3 regions of the Brevundimonas sp. VNH65 genome follow, and region 2 is predicted to be linked to each of the others. Evidence: predicted binding sites of a transcription regulator. Region 2 holds the regulator's gene; each other region holds the start of a gene.

Region 1 (9,922 bases), on a different contig from region 2:
GCGAAACACCGGGATCGACGCGGCCGTCGGCCGCTATATCGCGTTCCTGGATTCCGATGATCTGTTTCTGCCGACGAAGCTGGCCGTCGTCTCACAGCATCTGCCGGGAGATCCGGGCGTCGTCCTGTATTCCCAGAACCTGGTGGATCGCGGCGATCCCGATCGGCTCTGGGTCCGGCCTGACCGGGCGATCGCGCCGGGGGAGCGCGTGCCGACCTACCTGTTCATCGCCGGACAGTTCATCCAGACCTCCACGATCGTGATGGACGCGGATCTGGCGCGACGCGTTCGGTTCGATGCGCAGTTGCGCAAGGGCCAGGATCTGGATTTCTGCGTCCGGCTGGAAGCGGCGGGGGCCCGCTTCCAGATGCTGGAGAACCCACTGTCGATCTGGCGTGACCATGCTGAGGCCGGCCGCACGTCACGGACCCGCGGCTATGAGCAGCCCGAAGCCTGGCTGGCCACGCATCGCCACCTGATGACCGATCGCGAAGCCGCAGGATATCGCGCCACCAGCCTGGCCTACTACTGGGGCTGGTCAAAGCCGGTCTCGGCCATGACGGCCATCGTCGCGGGCGTGCCGGCCGGGGTCGGCGTTCCGGTCGCCGTCAGGCAGATGGCGCGCACCTTCCTGCCCCGCGAGCTGTATCGACGAATGGTGGACACGCTCGTCCGATGGCGCGGCCGCCGCAGCCCGGCGCGAGCGTGACGTGACCCTGAACCGCCAGCAGTTCCTCGGTCTCACCGCCGCCACGACGACGGCGGCGGCCCTGCCGGTGGAGGGTTCGCTGCGCGGAGTGGCAGGGCGGCATGGCTTCATGTTCGGCGCGGCGGTACGCAGCGGCGCGCTGATCGCCGATCCACGCTATCGCGCGCTGGTGACCCACGAGTGCGGTCTGGCGACACCTGAGGGCGAATTGAAATGGAACGCCGTGGACGCCGATCGCGGCTATGACTTTCATCGGGCCGAAGCGATACAGGCGATGCTGGCGCTGTCCGGCGTCCGACTGCGAGGGCATACGCTGGTCTGGCACAACGCCCTTCCCCGTTGGGCCGAGCTGGCGCTGGCGTCGCCGGAGACCGGGCGACGAACCCTGGCGGATCATATCCAGGCGGTCATGGCCGCCTGGCGCGGGCGCATCGACAGCTGGGACGTCGTGAACGAAGCCCTCGATCCCGGGGAGGCGGACGGCATGCGGCGCAGTCCCGCCTTCCGGGGCGTCGGGCCCGACTATGTCGAAGTGGCCTTCCGCACGGCTCGCGACGCCGCGCCGACCGCCGAGCTTGTGTACAACGACTATGGGCTTGAGGGGACGGACGGCCGCAGCGAAGCGAAACGTCGGGCCCTGCTGCGCCTGATCGAGCAGTTGAAGTCGCGCGACACGCCGATCGACGCCGTCGGACTTCAGGCCCATCTGAGTCTCGAGCAGGCGTTCGATCAGCCGAGCTACGCTGCCTTCGTCAGGAAGCTTTCCGGTCTCGGCGTCGACATCCATGTAACCGAACTGGACGTCGCGGATCATTCGACCGAGGCGGTCCCGGTTCGCGACCGCAGGATCGCCGACAGGGCCGAGGAGTTTCTCGACGCGGTTCTCGATACGCCCCGTGCCCGATCCATCATGACCTGGGGTCTGACCGACCTCTACAGCTGGTTGAACGATTGGGGCCGCTACTATCGACGGGATCTGACGCCGGCCCGCGCCCTTCCCTTCGACGCTTCCTATCGACCAAAGCCGATGGCGGACGGCATCCGTCGCGCCATGCGAGGCGCTCCCTCACGAGCGGCCTGACATCGGCTTGTCGTGCTGCGGTGCAAGAGGCTAGATACGAGACAGGTTCAGGAACCCCCATCATGCCGACTCTCCTCGCTCGCCCGCTCGACGGCAACGCCCGATGAAGATCGCTGTCGCGGGTATCGGCTATGTCGGCCTGGCCAACGCCGTGCTGCTGGCCCAGCATCATGAGGTGGTCGCCGTCGATGTGTCGTCCGAGCGCGTCGATCTGCTGAACGCGCGCCGCAGCCCGATCGCAGACGACGACCTGGAGCGCTTCCTGTCGGAGCGGTCGCTGAACCTGACGGCGACGCTGGACGGACCGTCCGCCTATCGCGACGCGGACTTCGTCATCGTGGCGACGCCGACCAACTATGACACGGCGACCAACTCGTTCGACACCTCGACGGTCGAGGCCGTGATCCGGCAGGTGCTGGCCGAGAGTCGCTCTGCGGCGATCGTGGTCAAGTCGACCATTCCTGTCGGCTTCATCGATCGCATCCGGGAGGAACTGGACACCGACCAGGTGTTCTTTTCTCCGGAATTCCTGCGGGAGGGCCGGGCCCTCCACGACAACCTCTATCCGTCGCGGATCATCGTCGGCGAGCGGTCCGAGCGCGCCAGGGTGTTCGCCGACCTGCTGATCGAGGGCGCGGTGAAGAAGGACGCGCCGGTGCTGTTCGTCGATGCGCGCGAGGCGGAGGCGATCAAGCTGTTCGCAAACACCTTCCTGGCGATGCGGGTGGCCTTCTTCAACGAACTGGACAGCTACGCCATGGCCGGCGGCATGGACACGCGCCAGATCATCGAAGGCGTCGGCCTCGATCCCCGCATCGGGTCGCACTACAATAACCCGTCGTTCGGATACGGCGGCTACTGCCTGCCGAAAGACACCAAACAGCTGCTGGCCAACTATTCCGACGTGCCGCAGAATCTGATCCGCGCTATCATCGACGCCAACAGCACCCGCAAGGACTTTCTGGCGGATCGCATCATCGCCCGCAGACCTCGGACGGTCGGCGTCTATCGACTGGTGATGAAGGCCGGCAGCGACAATTTCCGCGACTCTTCGATTCAGGGGATCATGAAGCGGATCAAGGCCAAGGGCATTCCGGTCATCGTTTACGAGCCGGCGCTCAAGGATGACGACTTCTTCGGATCGACGGTGGTGCGCGACCTGGCCGAGCTGAAATCCCGCGCCGACGTCATCATCGCCAACCGCCTGACCGACGACATCCGCGACGTCGAGGACAGGGTGTTCACGCGCGACGTGTTCGGAGGGGATTGATCCCCGAAATCAACCTGCGCTGACCTTCTTGCGGCCGGGAGCAGTTGTCCCGGTCGTCAGTTCGGCGACGCGCGCCTTGCGGCGGGCTTCGTGGCGATCGAGCACCTCCTTGAGGTAGCGACCGGTCCAGCTGGCCTTGTTGTCGGACACCTGTTCCGGCGTGCCCACGGCGACGATCTCGCCGCCCCCGTCGCCGCCCTCAGGCCCGAAGTCCAGCAGCCAGTCGGCCGTCTTGATGACATCCAGATTGTGTTCGATGACGACGATGGTGTTGCCGCTTTCGACCAGTTCCTGAAGCACCTCCAGAAGCTTGCGCGTGTCCTCGAAATGCAGGCCCGTGGTCGGCTCGTCGAGAATGTAGAGGGTCTTTCCGGTGGCCCGTTTGGACAACTCCTTGGACAGCTTGACCCGTTGCGCCTCGCCGCCCGACAGGGTGGTGGCCGACTGTCCCACCTGCACATAGCCCAGGCCCACGCGTTCCAGCGTCTTCATCTTGTCGCGGATCGAGGGCACGGCCTCGAAGAAGCGGGCGGCCTCCTCGACCGTCATGTCCAGAACGTCGCTGATGGACTTGCCCTTGAAGACGATTTCGAGCGTCTCGCGGTTGTAGCGTTTGCCCTTGCAGACGTCGCAGGTGACGTAGACGTCAGGCAGAAAGTGCATCTCGATCTTGATCAAGCCGTCGCCCTGGCAGGCCTCGCAGCGCCCGCCCTTGACGTTGAACGAGAACCGGCCGGGGCCGTAGCCGCGCGCCTTGGATTCCGGCAGGCCCGCATACCAGTCGCGGATTGGGCCGAAGGCGCCGGTGTAGGTGGCCGGATTTGAGCGCGGCGTGCGGCCGATCGGCGACTGGTCGATATCGATGACCTTGTCGAAATGCTCCAGCCCTTCGATCCGGTCGAACGGCGCGGGCGCCTCGGAGGCGTTGTTCAGTCGACGGGCGGCGGCCTTGTAGAGGGTCTCGATGGTGAAGGTGGATTTGCCCCCGCCGGAAACGCCGGTGATGCAGGTGAACAGGCCGACGGGAATCTCCCCCGTCACGTCCTTGAGATTGTTGCCGGTCGCGCCCGAGACCTTGAGCATCTTCTTACGATCGACCGGGCGGCGACCTTCGGGCGGCAGGGCGATCTCGCGCTCTCCGGTCAGGTATTTGCCGGTCAGGCTGTCGGGATTGGCCATGACCTGTTCCGGCGTGCCCTCGGCGCAGATGGTTCCGCCGTGGACGCCGGCGGCCGGCCCCATGTCGATGACGTAGTCGGCCGTGGTGATGGCCTCCTCGTCATGTTCGACCACAAGGACGGTGTTGCCCAGATCTCGCAGGCCGGACAGGCTTTCCAGCAGACGCGTGTTGTCGCGCTGATGCAGGCCGATGGACGGTTCATCCAGCACATAGAGGACGCCGGTCAGGCCCGAACCGATCTGCGACGCCAGCCGTATGCGCTGGCTTTCGCCGCCCGATAGGGTGCCCGACGAACGGGCGAGGCTGAGGTAGTCCAGGCCGACGTTGTTCAGGAACCGCAGGCGGTCGCTGATCTCCTTCAGGATGCGACGGCCGATCTCGAGCTGTTTCGTCGTCAGCCGCTCTTCCAGGGTGGAGACCCAGAGGAAGGCCTTCGAGATCGACAGGGCGTTGATCTCGGAGATGTCCGACCCGTCGACCTTCACCGCCAGCGCTTCCGGCTTCAGCCGCTTGCCGCCGCAGGCGTCGCACGGCGTTTCCGACTGATAGCGGCCCAGCTCCTCGCGCACCCAGGCGCTGTCGGTCTCGCGCCAGCGGCGTTCGAGATTGGGCAGCACGCCTTCGAAGGTCTTGGTGGTCTCGTATTTTCGGGCGTTGTCGTCGTAGACGAACCTGATCCTGTCCGACCCCGAGCCGCGCAGGATCACGTCCTGCGCCTTCTGGGGCAGATCGCGCCAAGGCTTGTCCATCGAGAAGCCGTAGTGCAGCGCCAGCGACTGCAATGTCTGGGTGTAGAGGGGCGAGGGCCCGCGCGACCAGGGGGCGACGGCGCCCTTGTGCAGGGTCTTGTCGCGATCAGGGATGACCAGATCGGCGTCGAAGGTCAGCTTCTGGCCGAGGCCGTCACAGACCGGGCAGGCGCCGAAGGGATTGTTGAACGAGAACAGCCGCGGTTCGATCTCGGCGATGGTGAAGCCCGACACCGGACAGGCGAACTTCTCGGAGAAGGTGATGCGACGCGGCTCATCCTCGCCTTCCGCCGCTGACGCCCATTCGGCCACGGCGATGCCGTCCGCCAGGCCCAGGGCCGTCTGCAGGCTGTCGGCGTAGCGGCCCTCGAGCCCGGCCTTGGTGACGATCCGGTCCACCACGATGTCGATGTCGTGCTTGAACTTCTTGTCCAGCGCCGGGGCGTCTTCGATGGCGTAAAATTCGCCGTCGATCTTCAGCCGCTGGAAACCCGAGCGTTGCCACTCGGCGATCTCTTTCTTGTATTCGCCCTTGCGACCCCGAACGACCGGAGCCAGCAGCAGGATGCGCTCGCCCTCGGGCAGGGCCGTCAGCTTGTCGACCATCATCGAGACAGTCTGGCTCTCGATCGGCAGGCCGGTCGCGGGCGAATAGGGCACGCCCACGCGCGCCCATAGCAGACGCATATAGTCGTGGATCTCGGTCACCGTGCCGACGGTGGAGCGCGGGTTCTTCGACGTCGTCTTCTGTTCAATCGAAATGGCCGGCGACAGGCCCTCGATCAGGTCCACGTCCGGCTTGCCCATCAGCTCCAGGAACTGGCGGGCGTAGGCGCTCAGGCTCTCCACATAGCGGCGCTGGCCCTCGGCGTAGATGGTGTCGAAGGCCAGAGACGACTTGCCCGAGCCGGACAGGCCGGTCAGCACCACCAGCTTCTCACGCGGGATATCGACGTCCACGCCCTTGAGATTGTGCTCGCGCGCGCCGCGCACGCGGATGAAGTTGTGCTTTTCGGTCATGGAATCCGGAGAACGCGGGGAAGGCCGGAGGGGTCCGGCGCAACGGTGCAATATGGGGGCTGCTTCGACGATTTCAGCAAGAACATTATAGGAACCAACAGAGGGTCGCACCAGTCTGCTGACACCGCTGCGGCAGCAGACTGGCGGTTGCGTGGCCAGAGCCGCGCTGACAAGGTGAGTCTGATCCAGGAGATGAGCATGTCCACGTCCATTCTGAGGCCGGTCGCGTTCGCTATCGTGGCTGGAGGCCTAACCTCGCTATCGGCTTGTGGTCTGCCGGCGGCGACCGCGAGCCCCGAACGTGAGGCCGAAGCGCGGGCTCTGCTGGAGGACCTGGTCGCCGATCGTGATGCGGCGCTGGCGGACAAAATGTCGTCGCTGGTCGATCTCGCCGAGGTGCAGGCGCAACTGCCGTTCATGAAGACGCTCGTACCAGAGGGTGCGGTGCCCCCGGGCAAAGTCGAGGGCTGGCGAGCCAACGCCGGGACAGGCGGCTCGACCTACGAGATGCTGCAGACCTACGACTACCCGGACCGGGTGCTTCGGGTGAGCACTGTCTTTCGCAAAGAGGGCGGCGTCTGGAAGGTTCTGAGCTTTCACATAGGTCCGACGATGAAAGGCGGCGCTCGGCAGGAGAAGATTGAGGTCGTCGAGCCGGTTCCGACAGCCAGCGCGGAGGCGTCCGCGCCGTAGACCTCAGGGCCTCCAGGCCTCCGCACCGCGCAGGAACCGTTCGCCCTCGCCCAACAGGACGCCGCTGGCGTTGGCGACGCCCAGCTCCAGACTCTGCGCGATGCGTTCGGCGCGTTCGATGAAATGATCCGCAGCGACGGGTGAGCACAGCTCACGGGCAGTCTCGCGGAACAGACCCAGCCAGCGGTCGAAATGGCGGGCGTCGATGGGCAGGAGCAAATGCTTCGGCATGGGCCGCCCCTGATAGACGCCGGTCGAAAGGGCGACGGACGACCAGAAAAGCTTCATCTGGGCCAGATGGGGCGTCCAATCCGCGATGCGGTCCGCGAACACCGGGCCGATGAGCGGGTCTGTGCGGACCCTGGCGTAGAATCCCTCGACCAAGGCGTCGATCATCGCTTCGTCTATGCCCGTGGCGTCGCGGATCGCCTGTGAGGCGGCCGCACGGCGGGCCGCGGCGTCTTCCCGGGAAGCGGCGATGTCGGGGACGCGGTCCATGAGGCCCAGATAGGCGCTCCTCCCCTATTGGTCGAGAAAGTCGCCCGCATTGAAGCTGATGACGCAGCGCGCCTGCCCTCCCCCTTCGGCATCGGAGCAATAGTCGACGCCGAACAAGTTCTGCTGAACACGGGCGGTCGAACGCCAGATGCGGCCGTCGGTCCGCCATTCCGATCCGATCCTAGTGCTCCAGGGCCCGAGGGCCTCGAACATGGCGGTCGCGGGCGCGCCGTCGCAGGTGAACAGGAGAAGCTCATCGCCGGAGCCATCCGTCGACGCCCGATCCGAGGCGCGGCCGATCGTGCCGGCGGCGATCGCCTGAGCGAAGCAGTCTGTGTAGAGACGGGCGTTGGCTGGCGGCGGGGTCACGCGGATCTGCGCATAGTCGGGCGGCGTGGAAACCGCGTCAGGAGCCGTCGCGCAGCCCGCCGCCACGACGGCTGTCAGACCGGCGATGGCGAGCGCCCGCAGGGGGAAACAGGACATGACCGGGCCTCCTCGTGCGGTTCAGGGGCGGCAGGCTCTCACGCGGCGGTGATCAGCGCCAGATCGGAAAAAGCTTGCGCGCCGCAAACCGGCCGCCCATGTTTCGGCCTTCGAGCAGTCTCTGGAGGCCCGACGATCATGATCAGCGCTTTGGAAATCGGTATCGCCCTTTCCCTGCCGCTGCTCGTGCTCGCCTATGTCGCTCTCCAACCCAAGCCGAAGCCCGTCCGCATCCGCAACCGTGACGCTCAACGCCGTCGCGGCCCGCACGCCTGACGGCCGAACCCTTTTCCATGACCTGACCCTTGCCTTCGGGCGGGAGCGGACAGGCGTCGTCGGACGCAACGGGGCCGGCAAGACCACTCTGTTGTGTCTTCTCCACGGAGACGAGCTTCCGGCAGAGGGCGCGATCCACCGGGCCGGGACGCTGGGTCTGCTGCGTCAGGAGAGCGGTCCGCCGCCTCAAAAAGAAGACGTCGCTGAGGCCCTCGGCGTCGCCGACTGCCTGGCTGTGATCCAGCGCGTCCTGTCGGGCCGCGCCGACGGTGATGATCTGGAGACGGCCGACTGGGCCCTTGAAGCGCGCATCGACGCCCGTCTGGCGGAGGTCGGGCTGGCGGGGCTGGACCTGCGCCGAGCCATAAGCGGTCTGAGCGGTGGCGAGCGAACACGGCTGCGGCTGGCCGCCTTGCTGTTGGCGGAGCCGGATCTGCTGCTGCTCGACGAGCCGACCAATCATCTTGATGTCCAGGCGCGGGGGCTGGTTCACCAGGCGCTGGAGCGGTGGTCGGGCGGGGCGGTCGTGGTCAGCCACGATCGGGACCTGTTGCGCCGGATGGACCGGATCATCGAGATCAGCCCGCAGGGCGTGGCGATCTACGGCGGGAACTACGACCACTATATCGAACGGCGCGACCTGGAGCGCGCCGCCGCCGAGCGCGGACTCATCGAGGCCGAACGCCAGGCGGGCCAGGCGGCGCGCGATCTTCAGGCCGCGTCCGAGCGCCAGGCGCGGCGGGATTCCGCCGGGCGTCGCCACGGAGCCTCGGGCAGTTTGCCGCCCCTCGTCGCGGGTCTGCGCGCCAGTTGGGCCGAGAGCGGCGCGGGGCGCGCCCGCCGCGCAGCGCTGCAACGCCGGGACGAGACGGAGACCGCCCGGCGCGACGCAGAGGCCCGGGTCGAACGGGTGCGAGGCCTGGAACTGTCCCTGCCGACATCCGGCCTGGCGGCGGGGAAGACCGTGCTGGACGCGCGTGGCCTGGGCTGGCGAACGCCGACGGGCCGGTCGGTGATCGGGGCGCTGGACCTGTGCCTCATCGGGCCGGAGCGGATCGCCGTGGTCGGCCGCAATGGTTCGGGCAAATCGACCCTGCTGAAGCTCGCCGCCGGAACCCTGACCCCCACCGAGGGAGACATCCGCACGTCGGTCCGGAGCGCCATGCTGGACCAGGATTTGGGCCTGATGCGGTCGGACGAGACCCTGGTTGACGCCTATCGTCGGCTGAATCCTGCGGCGACGGAAAACAGCGCGCGCGCGGCCCTGGCGCGGGGCCTGTTCCGGAATGTCGAGGCGGATCGGAGGGTCGGCGACCTGTCAGGCGGAGAACGGCTGAGGGCGGCCCTGGTCTGCGCTATCGGGACAGGCGCCGTCCAGGACGACCGTTCGCCTCAGTTGCTGCTGCTTGACGAGCCCACCAACCATCTCGACCTCGCGGCGATCGAGGCGGTCGAAGGCCTGCTCGTCGCCTGGGACGGCGCCTTGGTGGTCGTCAGCCATGACGAGGACTTCCTCGACGCGATCGGCGTTCAGCGCCGGATTGTCCTGGGTGGAAGCTAGCCCCAAGCTTCCATGGCTCCGGCACGGCGAGCGATCGGCGGGTCGTTCAGCACGGTGCGGGGTTCGGCCTCAGCGCGCCCGAAGAGCCAGCCCTGGGCGTAGTCGACGCCGAGGTCGCGCAGGATGTCGGCCGCCGCCTGGGTCTCGACCATCTCGGCCACGGTCGTCAGACCCAGCGAGCCGCAGAGCTCCACTAGGTGTGCGACCATGGTGCGGGCCCGCGCGTCCTCCTCGAGGCCATGGATCAGCTTGCCGTCGATCTTGACCGTATCGACCTGCAGTTTGCGGATGTAGTCGAAGGACGCCGCCCCCGCGCCGAAGTCGTCGATGCAGACGCGAATGCCGGCCTCTCGCAACAGGGACAGACGGCGATTGGCCTCGGCGATGTCGGCCAGGGCG
Region 2 (9,922 bases):
TCACTGACGGTTCGGCGATAAAGGTTGGGCGAAAAGGTTAACGAGAGATTGCGACGCCTCGACCTTTGCGCGCGGAGGCGTCTGGGGCTAGGAAGCCCGCATGATCCTCGTCGTCGATAACTACGACAGCTTCACCTACAACCTCGTCCACTACCTCGCGGAACTGGGCGCCCGGACTCACGTCGTGCGAAACGACGATCTGACCGTCGATCAGGCCTGGGCCCTGAATCCCCAGGCCGTGCTGTTGTCCCCCGGCCCCTGCGCGCCGGATCAGGCCGGGATCTGCCTGCCCCTCATCGAGACCGCGGCGCCGAACATGCCGATCCTCGGCGTCTGCCTGGGTCACCAGTCGATCGGCCAGGCCATGGGCGGCAAGGTCATCCGCGCCAAGACCCTGATGCATGGCAAGACCTCGCCCATCCTGCATGAAGGCCAGGGCATGTTCGCCGGCCTGCCCTCCCCCTTCACCGCCACCCGCTATCATTCCCTGGCCGTGGAGCGCGACAGCCTGCCGGACCTGCTGGAGGTGACGGCCTGGACGGCGGACGGCGAGATCATGGGTCTTCGTCACCGGACCCGGCCGATCCACGGCGTCCAGTTCCACCCCGAGTCGATCGCCACCGAGCATGGTCACGCCATGCTGGCCAACTTCCTCGATCTGGCGGGCGTCCGGCGTCTGGCCGCGGCCTGAGGGCGGGCTGATGTCGGACGGCGGCTTCAAGCCCCTGTTGGCGCGTCTGGTCGATGGCCAGACCCTGAACGAGGCCGAGGCCCACGCCTTCTTCTCCGCCTGCCTGCGCGGCGAGCCGACGCCGGGTCAGGTGGCCGCGGCGGTCACCGCCCTGCGGATGCGCGGCGAGACGGTTGCCGAAATCGCGGCCTTCGCCCAGGCCATGCGCGACGCGGCGACGACGCTCGATCACCCCTACGACGTCATCGACACCTGCGGAACCGGCGGCGACGGCGCCCACACCTTCAACATCTCGACCGCCTCGGCCCTGGTGCTGGCCGGCGCCGGGGTGAAGGTGGCCAAGCACGGCAATCGCGCCATGAGCTCGAAATCCGGATCCTCTGACGTCCTCTCCGTTCTCGGCGTCGACCTGACGGCGGGCCTGGCCAAACAGCGTCAGGCGCTGGACGAGGCCGGCATCGCCTTCCTGTTCGCCCCCGCCTACCACGGCGCCATGCGCCATGTCGGACCTGTCCGCGCCGAACTGGGCTTCCGCACCGTCTTCAACCTGCTGGGGCCGCTGTCCAACCCGGCGGGCGCCCGCCGCCAGTTGATGGGCGTCTATGATCCCCGCCTGCTGGAGCCCCTGGCCCAAGTGCTGGGCCGGCTGGGCGCCGTCCGCGCATGGACCGTCCACGGCCAGGGTCTGGATGAACTCACGACGACCGGAGCGAGCGAGGTCGCCGAATGGCGCGGCGGCCGCCTTCGCCGGTTCACAATCACACCCGAAGACCTCGGCCTGAAGCGCGCCTCGATCGACGACCTGCGCGGCGGTGACGCCGAGGATAACGCCCGCGCCCTGACCGCCCTGCTCGACGGGGCCGCCGGTCCCTATCGCGACATCGTTCTGCTGAACACCGCCGCCGCCCTGGTCGTGGCGGATCGCGCGGACGACCTGACGCATGGCGTCGCCCTGGCCGCAGCGGCGATCGACGATGGCCACGCGAGAGCGGCGCTGGAACGCCTCGCCGCCATCACCTCTGCGCCTGAGGAGGAAGAGGCATGAGCGACATCCTGGCCCGCATCGCCGACTACAAGCGCGAAGAGGTGGCCGCCCGCAAGGCCGCCCGCAGCCAGTCAGAGATCGAGACCCTCGCCGGCTCCGCCTCCGCCCCACGCGGATTTCGCGCCGCCCTGGCCGACCGCCATGAGGACACCGGCCGCCCGTCCCTGATCGCCGAGATCAAGAAGGCCAGCCCGTCCAAGGGCCTGATCCGTCCCGACTTCGACCCTCCGGCGCTCGCGAAAGCCTATGAACGCGGCGGCGCGGCCTGCCTGTCCGTCCTGACCGACAGCCCTAGCTTCCAGGGCGACGACGCCTTCCTGACCGCCGCCCGCGACGCGACCGCCCTTCCCTGCCTGCGCAAGGACTTCCTGGTCGACCCGTGGCAGGTGGCCGAAAGCCGCGCCCTGGGCGCCGACTGCATCCTGGTGATCCTCGCCATGGTCGACGACGCCCTGGCCCGTGACCTGCTGGCCGAGGCTCACCGGTTCGGCATGGACGTCCTGATCGAAACCCACGACGAGGACGAGATGGCGCGCGCCTGCCGCCTGTTCAGCGACTGGGACGGCGAAGCTTTGGTGGGCGTCAACAACCGCTCGCTGCGGACCTTCGAGGTCGATCTGGAAACGACGGAACGCCTGTCGATGCTCAGCCCGGTCAAGGCCCTGCTGGTGGCCGAGAGCGGCATCTTCACGCCCGACGACGTCGCCCGCGTCGCCGAGGCCCACGCCCAGGCCATCCTCGTCGGCGAAAGCCTGATGCGCCAGGACGACGTCGAGGCGGCGACCAGGGCCTTGCTGTCCTGATCATCGGCACCGCCGCGCCGTTAGTTGACTCTTAACCAGAACACTTACAGAACACGCACAAGCGGTTCACGGCTTGTTCTGGACGATTCGACGCCATGCTCACCAAGAAACAGCACGAACTCCTGATGTTCATCCATGAACGGATTCAGGAAACCGGCGTCTCACCCTCCTTCGACGAGATGAAGGAGGCGCTGGACCTCGCGTCCAAGTCGGGCATCCATCGCCTGATCACGGCGCTGGAGGAGCGCGGCTTCATCCGCCGTCTGGCCCACCGGGCGCGGGCGCTTGAGGTCACGCGCATGCCGGACGAGGCGACCCCCGTGCGCGGACGCGGCGTCTTCCGTCCCGAGGTCGTCGAGGGCGGCGGCCGTCCCATGGCCGTGACGACCACGACGGCGGCCAATGACACCCGCGAGCTGTCCCTGATGGGCAAGATCGCCGCCGGCACCCCCATCGCCGCCATCGAGCATGAAACCGCTCGCTATCCGGTGCCGGAATCCATGCTGGGCGCGGGCGAGCACTACATCCTCGAGATCGAGGGCGACTCCATGATCGAGGCCGGGATTCTGAACGGCGACATGGTCATCATCAAATCCACCGACACCGCCAACTCCGGCGAGATCGTCGTGGCCCTGGTCGAGGGCGAAGAGGCCACGCTGAAGCGCCTCCGGAAAAAGGGCGGGTCGATCGCGCTTGAGCCCGCCAACCGGGCCTATGAAACCCGCATCTTCGGTCCGGATCAGGTCGAGGTTCAGGGCAAGCTGGTCGGCCTGATCCGCCGCTATCACTGACGGGCTCACGCGCCCTCGCCCTCTGGCGTCGGCTGGCGGCTCCAGGGCCGCCTGCCTCTCACATCCGCCGCCCAAACGGCGGACCAGGATGCTGCAGCGCCCTCTCCATCGCGCCACAGCTCAACGGCGCCGCCGCGTTCGAAATCGACGCCGTCTAGGACCAGGCGCGCGAGGCATGTCTCCGGCAGATCAGGCAGCGGTGCGCGGGACGCCACGACCGGCGCGACGCGACACATGCCCTCCAGGAGATCAGGCTCCGGCGGCCTTCGCCCCCACCACAGGGCGACCGGGCCGATCCCGGCGTCTTCCGGCGCACAGCTGAATCGGCTGCAGCTCCAACCCTGATCCGGGCGGGCGACGGCGTCCAGACCGCGCCGTCTGGACCAGACATCGACCGCGAACTCCCGCACGCCCGAGCGCACCACGACGGCCTCTCCCGCGCGCGCGAAGGCAGCCTGGGTCCCGCCGTCTCCGATCCACACGTCCGGCGTCGGCGCACGCGGCCATAACAGCACCGCCATGGCCAGCGGCGCCCCGACCCAGCGCAGGCGGCCCCGCCACAGGCACAGGATCAGAATGCCCAGGAAGGCGATCGGCAAGGCGGCCGTCGGGGCGCTGGCGATGGTCCGGACCGCGCCCGGCAGATCGGCGGTCCAATGGCCGATGGCCAGCATCAACTCCACCGCCTTGCCCGCGATCCAGAGAAAGGGCGCGCCCAGCCCCAGCGGCTCCAGCGCCGCCCCCAGCGCCAAGGCGGGCATCATGATGAAATCCGCCATCGGCGCCGTCAGCAGATTGGCCATCAGCCCATAGACCGCCGTGCGATTGAAATGCTGCATGGCGAACGGCCCCGTCGCCATTCCGGCGACGAGACTGGCCGCACACGCCGCCGCCAGCCAGCCGCCCAGCCTCTGCACGGCGGCGATCGGCCAGGGCACTGAGATTTCCCGCAAACGTCTCGGCCAGATTTCGACCAGGGCGACCAGCGCCGCCGTCGCCGCAAACGACATCTGGAAACCCGGCGTGACGATCGCCTCGGGCTGGGTCGCCAACACGACCAGGGCCGCGGCGGCCAGGGCCTGCATGGTTATGGCCTGCCGATCGATCAGAACGGCCACGAAGGCGATGCCGGCGGTGATCGCCGCCCGTTCGGCCGGTGGCGGAGATCCCGAAACGATCAGATAGACCCCTACCGCGATCAAGCCCGCCCCGGCGGCGATCTTCTTGCCCGACACTCTCAGCGCCAGCCAGGGCCAGGCGGCCACGCCCAGCCGCACGGCGAAGAAGACGAAGCCGCCCACTACGGCCATGTGCAGGCCCGAGATCGACAGGATGTGCGCCAGTCCGGACTTCCGCATGGCGTCCAGATCCTCGCGACCGATCCAGGCCTCGTGCCCGGTGACCATGGCCGCCGCCACGCCCCCGATGCGCGGGCCTAGACGGGCGACGATCCGTTCCGCCAGAGCGTATCGCGCCGCATTGACCCTCATCATCAGTCTCAGTCGCCAGGGCGGCGGCGACAACTCCGCCGCTCGCGTCTCGCCCAGAGCGAAGGCGACCCCGCCCAGACCCTGAAACCAGGCGTTTCGTCCGAAGTCATAGGCGCCAGGCGCAGCCGGGGCCGGCGGCGGATTGAGGATGGCGTACAGCCGGATCGCCTCTCCCGGCCGAGGCGGCGGTCCGCGCACCGTGGCGCGCAGGCGCAGCGGCGTCTGTTCCGGCTCCAGGCCCCGCACCCCGGTCGGGGCGATGACCACGCGCGAGCCGCTCTCGCCGGGGCTGTCCACATCCAGGACCCAGGCCGTCAGCACGGTCGGCGCGGTCATCGCCGGCGCGATCGGCCCGGCGACGCGATCGCTGCGAACCTTGGCCGCCGCGACTCCGCAGGCCAGGAAGGCGACCAGCATCAGCGGCACGGTGACCCGTCGCCCCTTGCCCGATCGACGCCCCGCGACCCAGGACGCGATCGCCAGCAGCGCCGCTGCACCCAGGGGCCCTATCGACGGCTCGGCCCTTAGCGAGAAATACAGGGCGCAACCGGCGCCGAAGGCCACGGGCGCCCACAGCCGCCATCTCAGACCCTGTTCGGCGACCTCGGCGACCAGCCCTGCCAGAATGCGACCCAACGGGTCTGCCTGCGCCGCGCCGTCACGGCCGGCGTCGCCTTCACTGGCCATGTCCGCGCGCCCAATTTATCAACCGTCGTTACTTGGGGCGGAAAACGTCCAGAAATACAAGGCTAGAAACGCCAAGCGTCACGACAAAGGTCGCAAACGCTTGGATGATGCGCCGCAACAGACTAAGTGAACGTCCATAACGAAAAAGGAGGCCCGGCTTCTCCCGGCGCGGGCCTCGCCTTCACGAAGGGGCTACGATGAGCGAAGACGTCAAGACCGCCACCCTCACCCTCGGCGACACCTCCATCGAACTGCCGGTCCTGTCCGGCTCGGTCGGTCCGGACGTCGTCGATATCCGCAAACTCTACGGCGGCACCGGCGCCTTCACCTTCGATCCCGGCTTCACCTCGACCGCCGCCTGCGAGAGCGGCCTGACCTATATCGACGGCGACGAGGGCGTGCTGCTGCACCGCGGCTATCCGATCGATCAGTTGGCGTCGCAGTCCAACTTCGTCGAAGTCTGCCACCTGCTGCTGCACGGCGAACTGCCGTCGGCCGAGCAGTGCGAGAAGTTCGAAAACAGCATCACCATGCACACGATGCTGCACCAGCAGTTCGATCGCTTCTTCGAGGGCTTCCGTCGCGACGCCCATCCGATGTCGATCATGGTGGGAACGGTCGGCGCCCTGTCGGCCTTCTACCACGACAGCCTGGACATCCACGATCCGGTCCAGCGCAACATCTCGGCCATCCGCCTGATCGCCAAGATGCCGACGATCGCCGCGCGCGCCTACAAATACCACATCGGCCAGCCGTTCGTGTCGCCACGCAACGACCTCAGCTACGCTGAAAACTTCCTGCGCATGTGCTTCGCCGTGCCGGCCGAGGACTATCACGTCGATCCGGCCCTGGTGCGCGCCATGGACCGCATCTTCATCCTGCACGCCGATCACGAACAGAACGCCTCGACCTCGACCGTCCGCCTGGCCGGTTCCTCGGGCGCCAATCCGTTCGCCTGTATCGCCGCCGGCATCGCCTGCCTCTGGGGCCCGTCGCACGGTGGGGCCAACGAAGAAGCCTTGACGATGCTCAAGGAGATCGGCACCCCTGACAAGATCCCGGAGTTCATCCAAGGCGTGAAGGACCGCAAGTACAAGCTGATGGGCTTCGGCCACCGCGTGTACAAGAACTACGATCCGCGCGCGAAGGTCATGCAGGAAAGCGCCTATGAGGTGCTGGCCGCGACGGGCCGCGAGAACGATCCGCTGTTCCAGGTCGCCAAGGAGCTGGAGAAGGTCGCGCTGAACGACGAATACTTCACCTCGCGCAAGCTGTTCCCGAACGTCGACTTCTATTCGGGCATCACCCTGTCGGCGATGGGCTTCCCGACCTCGATGTTCACTGTCCTGTTCGCCCTGGCCCGCACCGTCGGCTGGATCGCCCAGTGGCAGGAAATGATCGGCGACCCTTCGCAGAAGATCGGCCGCCCGCGCCAGCTCTACACGGGCCCGACCCAGCGCGACTACACCCCGATCAGCCAGCGCGGCTGAGCCCGGGTCTCCACCTGATCGAAAACCCCGTCCGGTCCGCCGGGCGGGGTTTTTCTATGCCGTCAGCTCAACCCTGGTCGTCCACCCGTCATACGCCACCTCGACATTCGCCGGCACGCGGCGAGACAGGTCGGCGTAGTCCAGATCGATATGCAGATTGGTCAGGACGGCCCGCTCCACTCCGGCGCGCGCGATCCATTCCAGCGCCCGATCGACATGGGCGTGGGTGGGATGGGGCGTCCAGCGCAGGGCGTCGACGATCCATAGGCGGCATCCGCTCACCGCCGCGATGGCCGCCTCATCGAGGTCCGACACATCGCTGGAATAAGCCACCTCCCCCAGACGATAGCCGACGGAACGGATCGGCCCGTGCGCCTGGTCGAAAGTCACGACGGGGATCGAGCCGCCCGCTCCGTCCACCGTCCAGGACGTTCCATGCTCCGGGATCAGATGGGCGTCCAGCAACGCCGGATACCCCTCCTTGCTCTCGAAGATATAGTCGAACCGCCGCGTCAGGGCCTCATGGGTGGCGGCGTCCATCCAGGCCGGCAGCCGCTTGCGACGCCGCATGACGAAGGTGCGCAAGTCGTCGATCCCGTGTGTCTGGTCCGCGTGATCATGGGTGTAGAGCACGGCGTCCAGGCTGGTGATCCCGTTGGCCAGCGCCTGTTCGCGCAGGTCCGGCGAGGTGTCGATCAGGACACTGGTTGTCCCTTCGGGCCCATGCCGTCGCGCCAGCATCGAGCACCGCGTGCGGCGGTTCCTGGGATCGGCCGGATCACAGGCGCCCCAGTCGCCGTCCCCGCGCGGCACCCCGCCCGACGACCCGCACCCCAGGATGACGATCTCCAGTTCGTCAGTCATGCCGAGGCCGGCCGGGGGACGGTGTGGAACAGATTGAAGAAGGCGTCGGTCGTGCGCGCCAACGCCTCTTCCCGCGACCAGCCGCGCACCTCCGCCAGGGTCTCCAGCACCCGCCCGATATAGGCCGGCTCATTGCGCCGTCCTCGATGCGGCGTCGGGGCCAGATAGGGGCAGTCGGTTTCGACGATGATCCGGTCGGCGGGCATGCCGCGAATGACTGCCCGCACCTCTTCCGCCGCCTTGAAGGTGGCGATGCCCGACACCGAGAACCATCCGCCCAGTTCAGCTGCCAATTCCGCCAGTTCCGCCCCACTGGTGTAGCAATGCATCAAGAACTTGAACGCCCCCTCGGCCTGTTCCTCCTTCAGGATCCCGGCCATCACGTCGTCGGCCTCCCGCGTATGCACCACCAGCGGCAGACCGGTTCGGCGCGCCGCCCGCACATGGACGCGGAACACCTCGGCCTGCACCTCTCGCGGGCTGAGGTCATAGTGGAAATCCAGACCGCACTCGCCGATCCCGACCACGCGCGGGCGCGCGGCCAGATCGACCAGCCGGTCGTCGCTCAGCCCCTCATAATGGCGCGCCTCATGCGGATGCACCCCGACCGTGCACCAGATGTCGTCATGCGCCATGGCCAGGCCGTGGGTCGCCTCGAAGGTCGACAGCCGATCCGAAATCTCGACCATCATCCCCACCCCGGCCTCGCGCGCCCGAGCGATGACGGCGTCGCGGTCCTCGTCGAACTGCGGCGCGTGCAGGTTCACATGACTGTCGATCAGCATCGTCTATCCGTTCAGGGCGGCGCGCGCCCGCGTCCGCTCGAGCGCCGACAGCGCCCCGGCCAGGGCGTCGCCGCGATCCAGGTTCAACCCCGCCGTCCGGCCGGGAATCTCGCTCAGTTCCGTCCAGAGATCGGCCCAGTCTCGACCGGCCTCCGGCGCCTCAAGCGCTCGCTCCCGCACCGCGGCGATCAGGCGATCCATGATCCGCTCGAACCGCGCCGGTCCCTCGGCGCCGCGAAAGCCGTCAGCGACGGCCAGAGCCTCGGCCCTATCCTCCAGCCCCTGATGCACCCAACGGCGCGCCAGTTGATCGGCTTCCGACGTCTCCGGCCCCGCCAGGGCCAGCGCCGCGCCGGGCGATCCGCCCGCCATGGCCGCCAGCCGATCGGCCTGTTCCGGGTCGGCCGCGCCGCGCCGGACCAGCAGGTCGGCGACCGCCGTCGTCGGCCACGGCCTGAAGGCCAACCGCCGACACCGCGACCGGATCGTGGCCAGCAGCCGCCCCGGCGAATGGCTGACCATCAGCAGCACGCCATGTTCGGGCGGTTCCTCAAGAATCTTCAACAAGGCATTGGCGGCGTTGATGTTCAGATCGTCCGCCGCGTCGATGATGGCGACCCGCGCCTGGGCCTGGGAAGGGCTTTTGGCGAAGAATTCCGGAAGATCGCGCGCCTGATCGACCGAGATCGACTTCTTCACCTTGCCGCCCTCGGCCAGCCGCTCCAGCACCAACAGGTCGGGATGGGACTGCGCTGAAATCAGCCGACTGACCGGATCGTCCGGCCGCGCCCCCAGCGGTCCGCGCGATGGGTCGGGCGCCGCCCCCAGCAGTCGCCGCGCCGCCCGATAGGCGAAGGTCGCCTTGCCCAGCCCTTCCGGCCCCGTCAGCAGCCAGGCGTGATGCAGCCGTCCTCGCGCCCGCGCATCCTCGAACGCCGCCTCCGCCTCGCGCGACGGCGCCAAATCGAATCGATCGCGCGGATGGTCGTCGCTCATGGCAGGACCGGCTCCACCGCCCGCCAGACGCGATCGAACACCACGTCGGCGTCGCCTGTGGCGTCGATCAGGCGACACCGCTCCGCATGGGCGGCCGCGATCGCCAGGAATCCGTCGCGCAGTCGCTGATGAAAGGCCAGTCCCTTGCTCTCGAACCGCAGATCCGCCCCGCCGCGCGCCAGGGCCCGCTCCAGCCCCACCTCGACCGGCATGTCGAAGATCAGCGTCAGGTCCGGCTGCGTCTCTCCCACGACATGGGCGTCCAGGCCCTCGATGAAAT
Region 3 (9,922 bases), on a different contig from region 2:
GTTCGGCGCCGCCGTCGTCGAAGGCGAGGTTCAAGCGGGCCTGGGTTGTCCCTTCTTCCGTGTTCAGCAGATCCTCGCGCTGCTGCACCAGGTTGTAGTTGGCCGGGTCGCGCACGAAGGCCTGGTTGGCCTGGGTGAAGATCGGGAAGAAGTCGGACGTGTCATAGTTGAAGCCGAAGCTGGCTCCCTGCCCCCGGAACTCGATCGAGGTGTTCGGCGTCTCCAGTTCGGCCCGCGAATGGACCAGGTCGCCGTCCAGAGCCCAGCGATCGTTCACGTCCCAGGCGAAACCGGTTCGCGCCATCGCGATCTCGCGCTGGGTGATCGGCTGGTTGACGTGGATGGTGTTGCGACCCTGAGCGAAGGTTCCGGTCGTGGCGGTCTGGTTCGAGACATTGCCGATGGGCTCGATGCGGTATTCGATCCGCTCCTCGTCGTCCTCCATTCGGGCCCAGAGGCCGGTGACCTCCCAGCGGAAGGCGTCGGTGGGTCGCCACTCCAGCTTGCCGTTCACGCCGGAGCGCTGCTTGGTGTTGTTGTACCAGAACAGCCGAACCTGGGTCGGCACCTGGATGTCGTTGCCGGTAGGGGCGCCCGAATTCACCGGCGCACCGGCCGAAGTGTACTCGCGCACCGAGGGAGCGGCCGCCTCGACCTGGGCGATGTCATAGTCGAGCTGTTCGTGCGAGGCGCCGACGACCACGCCCCATTCCTCGTTCGCGCCGAAGCGACGACCGGCGGCGAAGGCGGCGCGATAGGACGGCTCGTCATTACGCACGTCGCCGCTGCGCTCGTACATGCCGTAGGACGCGATAGCGTCCAGGAAGGCGTCGGAGCGATCGAAGGCGCTGCGGGTGGTGACGTTGATGACGCCGCCGATGGCGTTGCCGTCGTTCTCGGGCGTCACCGTCTTGATGACCTCCAGACGGCCGGCCATGACCGAAGGCACGATATCCATGGGCACCGTGCGGGCGCTGTCGTCCACCGAACCGACGATCGCACCGTCGATGGTGGTTCGGTTGTACGTCGAGCCCAGGCCACGCAGGATGGGCCAGCGCGGCTCGCCCTGGTCCTCCATGATCGAGACGCCGGGAATGCGGCGCAGGGCGCCGGCGGTGTTGTGGTCGGGCAGTTTGCCGATATCGTCGGCCGAGACGACGTCCATCACCTCGAACTCGGCGCGCTTGACGGCGATGGCGGCGCGCTGGGCCTCCCGCTGGCCGGTGACGACGATCTCCTCGACCTCGTCGGCCTGTGAAGCGTCCTGGGCCAGGACCAGGGTCGGTACGACCAGTGGAGTCAGGGCCGTGGCGGCGAAGAGCAGGGCGGCGCGCAGGCCGCGCGGATTGCGGTTGGTCATGAGTATCCCCCTCAAGATGACGGGGCGGCGGTAGGCTGCGTCCGCGACGACCCGCTGATGATACGGCGGCGGTCTCGCGAAAACTGAACGACAGCGGCGCGTCGGTTGGATCGTTCACGGAGCGACGCCGATGCGATCTTGCGCCGATCGCCGGCCGATCCGCCTTCCTTCGGACGCGCGGACGTGATGTGGTGGGGATCGGAGCTTTCATGTCCTACGCCCTGATCTTTTTCGCCCTTCTCCAGAACGCGCCCGCCGTCACGCCGGCGCGGCTGATGTCCTATGAGGGGACGGTGCGCTGCGCCGGCCTGACCCAGGCGGCGTCGGAACTGGAGGGCGGCGAGAGCGCCGAGGGCAAGGCCCTGTCGGACGCGGCCCTGTACTGGTCGCTGACGGCGGGCCAGGCCGCCGTTGCCGCCGGCAAGCCGGCCGGCGAGGCGGATCGCGATCAGTCCGCCGCGCGTCAGCTCGCGGTGCGGCAACTGACCGCCGGCGACGACGCGGCGCGTGAGACCCTGGCGGCCTGTCGCCGCCGGACGCCCGACCTTGGCTGACCCCCATCCCAGAGACTGGCGGCTGGCGCCCCTGATCGCCGCGATTCCTGTGGAGAACCGCGAAGGCGGCGCCGCGTTTGCGGAGCATGGGACGGGGCCGGCGAACCGGTCCCGAACCGGGACGCGGGAAAGGCTGGCCAGGCGCATGTTCGAGTTCGGCAAGGGGCTACGCAGGATTTTCGCGCCGGAGGCCAGGGGCGAGACGGACGACCTGTCCTGGACCGAACTGGTCATGCCCGAACTTCTGGCGCGAGAGGCGCGGGGCCAATGCACGGACGCCGGGCGCGTCTCGGCCGCGCGACCGTTCGAGGCCTGGCTGCGCGGGTCGGCCCTGTGGCGCGAGCACGCCCGCCGCACCGGCGCCGACGACAGCCTGGGCCGGGCGCGGGAGGCCGCCCGGAGCGCGGCCCGCGCCGCGCGGACGCCGGACCAGACCGCTCGCGCCGCCGTCGAGGCGGGCCTGGTCGAGATCCTGAGGTTCGACCTGGTGGGCGGGGTGGCCGAGCTGGAAGCCGCCGTCCGCGCCGCGCCTGACGTTCAAACGCGCCGGAACACCGGCCTGTCCGCCGCCACCCTCGCCGCCGTCGCCGCCCTTGACGCCCGGCTGCGGTCGCGACAGGCGCGGCTGGACGGCAAGCCCGACGCCCTGCGCCGCGCCGCCCTGGCCCTGGACGAGGCGGTCGCGGCGGCCGAGGCCGCGGGCGACCCCGAACTCGACCATCTCCGGCTGGAGCGCGCCGCCCTGGCGCTGGAGGCGGGGGTGATGCGCCGCGATCCGAGCCTGCTGGATCAGGCGGGCCGCGAACTGCGGCGACTGGTGTCGGCCGCCGATCCCGACCGCCGCCCCCTGAGCCGCGCCCGCGCCCTTTGCCTGTGCGCCGCCGGGCTGTCGGCCCTGGCCGCCCTGGCCGGCGACGAGGCCGCCCACGCCCAGGCGCGCATCCTGTTCGACGCCGCCGCCGACCAGTTCACCCCCGACCACAGCCCCATCGACTGGACCGCGATCCAGCTGGCCCGCGCCGCCACGCCAGGCGCCGTATCCCTGGCGGCCCTGCTCCAGGCCGAGGCCGTCTCGGCCGGCAAGGATCTGACGCTGGGCGCCCTGGCGCGCGACCGACGGCTGGAGGTCGAGGCGGCCGCCGCCGAAACCGCCGCTGACGCAGACCGTCTGGGCCGCATGGCGGCCGAGGTGCGTCGGCGACTGGTCGTTCGTCGTCTGACGGCGAGGCCGGGCGGCGAGGCCCGCCACGAGGCGGACAGCGCCAGTCTGGACCGGGGCGACCTGGACTGGGCGGTGGATCAGATCGGACTGGCGCGGATCGAGGCGGCCATCGGCCGTCTGACGGGCGCAATGGTATCGACCGACTCCGCCTTCTCCCTGTTCGAGGCGGCCGAGATCGCGCGCGAACGCGGCGTTCCCGCCCTGGCCGAGACCGCAGAAAGCCTGATGCCGGTCCGGTCCGTCAGGGCCTGAACCGGCGCCGGCTATCCGCCGAGGGCGGTGAAGGGACCGTTCAGGAAGCCCGACTTGCCATAGGCCAGCGGCTGGCCGTCGCCGCCCAGAACCCGCCCGCCGGCCGCCTCCAGAACCGCCTGCCCCGCGGCCGTGTCCCACTCGCTGGTCGGGCCGACGCGCGGATAGACGTCAAACCGCCCCTCGGCGATCAGGCAGAACTTCAGCGAGGAATCCATGCCCTGCCAGACGGCGCAGCCGTTCTGGCGCATCAGCCGTTCGGCGTCCTCGTCGCTGACCGAATGGCTGAGCAGGGCCACGCCGTCGGCCGGGCGTTCGCGCACGCGGATGGGGCGCCAGGCCTCGCCGAACGCGCGCCGCTCCGCCCCCTGGGTGGAGACCCGCCAGGTGGTGGACAGGGCCGGCGCCGTGACCACGCCGGCGACCGGCCGCCCTTTCTCGATCAGGGCGATGTTGACGGTGAAGGCCTCCTTGCCCTGGACGAAGCCGCGCGTGCCGTCCAGCGGATCGATCAGCCAGTAGCGGGTCGCCGCGGTCTCGGGCGCGCCCTGGGCGGCGACCTGTTCTTCCGCGACCGCCGGAACACTGGACCAGATCGCGGCCAGCCGCTCCAGGATCAGGGCCTCGGCCCGCTGATCCGCCAGGGTGACGGGGCTGTCGTCGGCCTTGGACAGCACTTCGACGTCGGCCCGCCAGTAGGGCAGGATCAGTTCGGCCGCCGCCTCGGCGGTCTCGGCCAGAATGTCGTGGAGCTTGCCGGATTTCAGGTCCCGGGCGAGGGAGTCGGTCTTCATCGCGCCCCGATAGCCGACATCGGCGGTTTCGCGAACCGCCAAATCAAGGCAGTGAGAGTTTGCCGCCGTTAAGTGTCCGGACGACCATGACCGAACCCGCCGACCTGCCCTTCGCCCCGACCGAGCTGGCCACCTTCGTGGCCGGGAAACTGTGCCACGATTTCATCACTCCGGCGGGGGCGATCCTCCAGGGCCTGGACCTGATCAACGATCCGACGGCCCAGGACATGCGCGACGACGCCCTGAACCTGATCGGCCAGAGCGCCAACAAACTGGTCGCCATCGTCCAGTTCGCCCGCGTGGCCTTCGGCGCCGCGACCAGCAGCGAGAGCTTTTCCGGCGACGCCCTGCGCGGCCTGGTCGAGGACATGGTCAAGGGCGGCCGGGCGACGATGGACTGGGCGGTGACGGAGCCCGCCTTCGACAAGCCCGCGGCCCGCACCCTGCTGAACCTCGCCTATCTGACCATGGGAGCCCTGCCGTCGGGCGGACACGCCGTCATCACCGCCGAACGGTCGAGCGAGGGCTTGACGCTGAAGGGCGTGGCCGAGGGCGCGCGCGCCCGCCTCAAGCCCGAGGCGGCGGTCGGGCTGAAGGGCGAGCGGCTGGAGGACGGTCTGGTGGGCCAGTGGATCCAGCCCTACTGGCTGTGGCTGAACGCCCGCGACGCCGGGGGTCGGCTGGACGTGGCCGCCGAGGAAGGCCGCGTGGTTCTGACCGCCGTCCTGCCCGGCTGACCGCGTTCAACCCCTTGACGCCAACGGCTCGTTAACCCGCCGCCTGCGATCATGGCGGCCGTGAGCGCCGCCGATTCGCGCGCCGGAGCCCCGCCTTGGACGCCAGGACCTGTTTGATCGTCGACGACAGCCGGATCATCCGAAAGGTCGCGCGCCGCATCGTCGAAGGCCTGGGTTTCGAGGTGGACGAGGCCGCCGACGGGTCCGAGGCCCTGGCCTGGTGCGCGTCCGCCCTGCCTGATGTCGTGCTGCTGGACTGGAACATGCCGGTGATGGACGGCTTGACCTTCTTGCGACGCCTGCGCGCCCTGCCCGGCGGAGATCGGCCCAAGGTGCTGTTCTGCTCGGTCGAGGCGGCGCCGGACCGGATCGCCGAGGCGCTGGCGGCCGGCGCCGACGACTATGTGATGAAGCCGTTCGACGGCGAGATCCTGCACTCGAAGTTCGCGGAGGTGGGCGCCGTCTGATCGGCCTTGACGCCATGACCCCGGAAGATTTCGAACGACTGCAGGTCCTGATGGCCACCCGCGCCGGCGTCCGCCTGGCGCGGGACCGTATCCAGCTGGCCGAACATCGTCTCGGACCGGTCGCGCGTCGCGAGGGCTATGAGTCGGTCCAGGCCCTGCTGGACAGCTTGTGGTCGCGGCCGGTCGCATCGCTCGGCTGGGCGGTGATCGAGGCCCTGCTGAACACCGAGACCTGGTTCCGGCGTGACCGCGCCCCTTTCGATTCCTTCGGCCGAGAGCTTCTGCCGGCCCTGGCGCGCGCGCGACCGGGCGGGCGCGTCAGCGTCTGGTCGGCCGGCTGTTCGTTCGGCCAGGAGGCCTATTCCCTGGCCATGGCCGCGCTCGACGCCCGCGCCCAGGGTCTGGCGGGCGAGGTCGCCGTCACGGCCACCGACCTGTCCCTGGCCGCGATCGAGCGGGCCAGGGCCGGAGCCTACACCGGCTTCGAAATCCAGCGCGGCCTGTCCGCCGCCGCCATGTTGCGCTGGTTCGAACCGCGCGACGATCAATGGGTCGCCCGTCCCCAGTTGCAGGAAATCGTCCGCTTCTCGCGCGCCAATCTGCTGGACGAGACCGCCGACGGCCCCCGGCACGACGTGATCTTCTGCCGCCATGTGCTGAAGGACATGGAGCCGGCCAGACGCGCCCTGACGCTGGAGATGCTGGAGCGGCGTCTGGTCGATGACGGCTGTCTGTTCGTCGGCTTCGACGAGCGGCTGGACAGCGAGAGCGTCGCCTTCCGCCCCGTGAACGGCCGGCGCGGCCTGTACGTCAAGTCGCCCGCCTTCCTGTCCCGCGCGGCCTGACGCGGCGACGGGGTGACAGAGGCCGCCTCCCCCTCCTAGTCTCCCCCCAACGGTTGGGACTTCGGGGGTGATCATGACCGGCGACGCTGAACACACCACGATCCCGGCCGAGGCCGCTCCACCGGCGCGCGGCCCCGCCACGCCCCTGGTCCTCGGCCTCTTCCTCGGCGCCCTTCTGCTCGCCCTGGCGCTCGGCGTGCTGGCGCTTCAGTCACCCCGGCCTCTGGGTCGGGAGACGCCGGCCAACCACTTCTCGGCCGCGCGCGCCATGATCGACGTGCGCGAGATCGCCCAGAGGCCGCACCCGGTCGGCAGCGCGGACAACGCCCGGGTTCGCGCCCATCTGACGGCGCGCATGACGGAACTCGGCTTGAGCCCGGAGTTGCAGATCGGCCTGCTGTCGCCGCGCGCCGAACGGCGGATGACGCGCTGGGGCCTGGATCCCTCGGCGCGCCCGGTCAACATCATCGGCGTCCTGCCCGGGGTCGAGCCCGGGCCGGCCGTCCTTTTGATGGCCCACTACGACACCACGGTCCATTCGCCCGGCGCGGCGGATGACAGCGCCGGCGTGGCGGCGGCTCTCGAGACGGTGCGGGCCATCAAGGCGCGCGGCCCGATCCGGCGTCCCCTGGTGGTGCTGCTGACCGACGGCGAGGAGCTGGACCTCGACGGCGCCCGCGCCTTCTTCAGCGAGCATCGCTGGCGCGAGCGCCTGGGCGCGGTCGTGAACCTGGAGGCGCGCGGCGGCGGCGGCCGGGCCATGATGTTCGAGACCGGTCCGGGCAATCGCCAGACGATCGACCTGTTCGCCCGCTCGGCGGTCAAGGCGCCGGGCGGCGTGACCAGCAACTCCCTGGCCGTCGTCGTCTATGAGAACATGCCCAACGGCACCGACTTCACCCTGGCGCGGCAGCGCGGTCTGGCCGGAATGAACTTCGCCTTCATCGGCCGACCGGATCAGTATCATTCCGCCGACTCGACCCCCGACAACCTCGACCAGGGCGCGCTTCAGCATCTGGGCGGCCAGGCCCTGGAGACGGTCGACGCCCTGGTTCGCGCCCCGGCCCTGCCCCAGGCCGCGGAGCGCCGCGTCTATGCCGACGTGCTCGGTCGTGTCGTCATCGGCCATGCGCCGGCCATGGGCTGGCTGATCTTCCTGGCGGCCCTCGGCCTGACCGGCTTCGGCCTGTGGGGCGCCCGCCGCGCCACCGGGCTGAAGTTCGCCGAGGTCGGGCGCGGCGCGGCCGACGGTCTGTGGCTCGTGGCGGCCGGACTGGTCCTGACCAAGGCGGCGCGGCTGCTGGCCGGGCCCCTGTCCAGCCGGGCCGAGAGCGCAGAGACCTACTACACCCTGCTGCGCCGTCTGCCCTGGATCGAGGCGGGCGCCGCCAGCGTGATCCTCGCCGTGGCCCTGTTCGTCCTGGCCGGCCGCCCCGCCTTCGCCCGCATCGGCGTGACGGCCCTGGTCGCCCTCTCGGCCGTCGCAGCCCTGGTGCTGGGCGGGATCGACCCGGTCCTGATCGGGGCGGCCCTGCTCGCGCTCGGGCTCGGCTGGGGCCTGCGCGGGGCCCGGTCGTCGCGGGGCGGATGGATCGGGACGGTTCTGCTCGTCACCCTGCTGGGCGGCGTCGCCCAGGCCATTTCGCCCGAGGCGGCCTTCCTGCTGCTGTGGCCCGCCCTGCTCGGCGGCCTGGCCCTGGCCGTCTCCATGCTGATCAGCGCCAGGATGGTCCGGCCGGCGGCCCTGATTCCGCCCGCCGTCGCGACGGTCATCGGCGGCGCCTGGCTGGTCAGCCTGGCCCACCCGGTGTTTCTGGGGATCGGCATGGACATGCCGGGCGTGCTGGCGCCGCTGGCCCTGCTCTGCTTGGCCCTGGTCTATCCGCTCGGGCGGATGCTCCCCGGCCAGCGCAGCCTCGTCGCGGCGGCGGCCGTCCTGCTGATCCTCGGCGCGGGCTTCAGCATCGCCGCCGTCGTGACCGAACCCGAGACGGCCGCCAGCCCGACCTGATCTGCGTCATTATCGGTCGTATTGCGGCGGCCTGACCTCGCGACGCCGAAAAGAACATATTGGCAACGACCCGAAACCGTGTTCTACATCTGTTCACGCGGACGGCGGGAGCCTTTTCCCAGCCTTTCCGGCGGGTCGACGGGAATCATGGCAAGGGAGAAGAAGGCAATGGCACAGGCGGCATTGAAACTGGTGGGCAAGGAAGACGGCGACAAGCAACGCGCGCTCGAGGCGGCGATCGCCCAGATCGATCGCGCCTTCGGCAAGGGCTCGGTGATGAAGCTGGGCAAGGCCGGGGTGGTGGCCGAGATCGAGAGCGTCTCGACCGGCTCGCTCGGCCTGGACATGGCCCTGGGCATCGGCGGCCTGCCGGTCGGCCGGGTGATCGAGGTGTTCGGCCCGGAATCCTCCGGCAAGACCACCCTGGCCCTGCACACGGTGGCCGAGGTCCAGAAAAAGGGCGGCGTGGCCGCCTTCGTCGACGCCGAACATGCGCTGGACCCCATCTACGCGGGCAAGCTGGGCGTCAATCTGGACGACCTCCTGGTCAGCCAGCCCGATCACGGCGAACAGGCGCTTGAGATCGTCGACACCCTGGTGCGCTCGGGCGCCGTGGACATCGTGGTGGTCGACTCGGTCGCCGCCCTGACGCCGCGCGCCGAGATCGAGGGCGAAATGGGCGACAGCCTGCCGGGCCTTCAGGCGCGCCTGATGTCCCAGGCCCTGCGCAAGCTGACCGCCTCGATCAACAAGTCCAAGTGCATCGTCCTGTTCATCAACCAGATCCGTCACAAGATCGGGGTGATGTACGGCTCGCCCGAGACGACCACCGGCGGCAATGCGCTGAAGTTCTACGCCTCGGTCCGTCTCGACATCCGTCGCACCGGCGCGATCAAGGACCGCGACGAGGTCATCGGCAACTCGACCCGCGTCAAGGTGGTCAAGAACAAGGTCGCCCCGCCGTTCCGCGAGGTGCTGTTCGACATCATGTACGGCGAGGGCATCTCCAAGATCGGCGAGATCATCGACCTGGGCGTCAAGGCCGGCATCATCGAGAAGTCCGGCAGCTGGTTCAGCTATGACTCGATCCGCATCGGCCAGGGTCGTGAGAACGTCCGCGTCTTCCTGCGCGACAATCCCGACATCGCGGCCCAGATCGAAAAGGCCGTGCGCCAGTCCACCAACAAGATCGCCGAGGACATGCTGGGCACCCCCGAGCCTGACGAGGGCCAGGATCTGGAGGGCTGAAACCTGGCCCTTTCCTCCCCACGCCCCGCGTGGGGAGGGGGACCACGAAGTGGTGGAGGGGCTCTTCAAATCCTCCCGCTCACCCAGCCTCCCCGAGATGCTCCCCGCGACGTCGCCGACCCCGACGTCGCGGGCCGAGCCGGCCGCCCGACCCCGCGTCGGGCGGCCTTTTTCTTGCGCGGTCGTGGCCCGAGGCGGAGCGGCGCCGCCATATGTTCGCGCGAAAGGATGCGTCCGGGGGAAAACCCCTATATGAGGCCCTCTCCGTTCGTTCGCGCCCGACAGCACCAAAGTCATGACCAGCCTGAAGCAGATCCGCTCCACCTTCCTCGACTTCTTCGCCGCCGACGGACACGAGAAGATCCACTCCGCGCCGCTGGTTCCCCAGAACGATCCGACCCTGCTGTTCGTCAATGCGGGCATGGTCCCGTT

The links. Region 2 encodes LexA, which represses DNA repair genes until DNA is damaged. Its sites were predicted from a motif close to ATGTTCNCNANNTGTTCT; they were not measured.
Region 1: uvrA (excinuclease ABC subunit UvrA) is a predicted target of LexA. The motif match lies at 6,089-6,106, and genes of this name have one in related genera.
Region 3: recA (recombinase RecA) is a predicted target of LexA. The motif match lies at 8,294-8,311, and genes of this name have one in related genera.

Annotation. Positions count from the first base shown of each region.
Region 1 is NZ_JBMSDX010000008.1:163,960-173,881, reverse strand. It holds gene ACO2Q1_RS13395 (glycosyltransferase family 2 protein) at 1-709, shown strand, start outside; gene ACO2Q1_RS13390 (endo-1,4-beta-xylanase) at 711-1,790, shown strand; gene ACO2Q1_RS13385 (nucleotide sugar dehydrogenase) at 1,894-3,060, shown strand; gene uvrA (excinuclease ABC subunit UvrA) at 3,070-6,009, opposite strand; gene ACO2Q1_RS13375 (hypothetical protein) at 6,208-6,702, shown strand; gene ACO2Q1_RS13370 (group III truncated hemoglobin) at 6,706-7,200, opposite strand; gene ACO2Q1_RS13365 (hypothetical protein) at 7,225-7,686, opposite strand; gene ACO2Q1_RS13360 (hypothetical protein) at 7,825-7,962, shown strand; gene ACO2Q1_RS13355 (ATP-binding cassette domain-containing protein) at 7,928-9,523, shown strand; gene ACO2Q1_RS13350 (EAL domain-containing protein) at 9,520-9,922, opposite strand, start outside.
Region 2 is NZ_JBMSDX010000005.1:123,021-132,942, reverse strand. It holds gene ACO2Q1_RS10320 (anthranilate synthase component II) at 101-691, shown strand; gene trpD (anthranilate phosphoribosyltransferase) at 702-1,736, shown strand; gene trpC (indole-3-glycerol phosphate synthase TrpC) at 1,733-2,539, shown strand; gene lexA (transcriptional repressor LexA) at 2,635-3,330, shown strand; gene ACO2Q1_RS10300 (ComEC/Rec2 family competence protein) at 3,336-5,507, opposite strand; gene gltA (citrate synthase) at 5,705-6,997, shown strand; gene ACO2Q1_RS10290 (MBL fold metallo-hydrolase) at 7,052-7,861, opposite strand; gene ACO2Q1_RS10285 (TatD family hydrolase) at 7,858-8,646, opposite strand; gene ACO2Q1_RS10280 (DNA polymerase III subunit delta') at 8,650-9,642, opposite strand; gene tmk (dTMP kinase) at 9,639-9,922, opposite strand, start outside.
Region 3 is NZ_JBMSDX010000001.1:125,081-135,002, reverse strand. It holds gene ACO2Q1_RS00660 (TonB-dependent receptor) at 1-1,360, opposite strand, end outside; gene ACO2Q1_RS00655 (hypothetical protein) at 1,570-1,914, shown strand; gene ACO2Q1_RS00650 (hypothetical protein) at 1,907-3,388, shown strand; gene cysQ (3'(2'),5'-bisphosphate nucleotidase CysQ) at 3,400-4,182, opposite strand; gene chpT (histidine phosphotransferase ChpT) at 4,269-4,919, shown strand; gene ACO2Q1_RS00635 (response regulator) at 5,015-5,386, shown strand; gene ACO2Q1_RS00630 (CheR family methyltransferase) at 5,401-6,231, shown strand; gene ACO2Q1_RS00625 (M20/M25/M40 family metallo-hydrolase) at 6,305-8,242, shown strand; gene recA (recombinase RecA) at 8,411-9,490, shown strand; gene alaS (alanine--tRNA ligase) at 9,786-9,922, shown strand, end outside.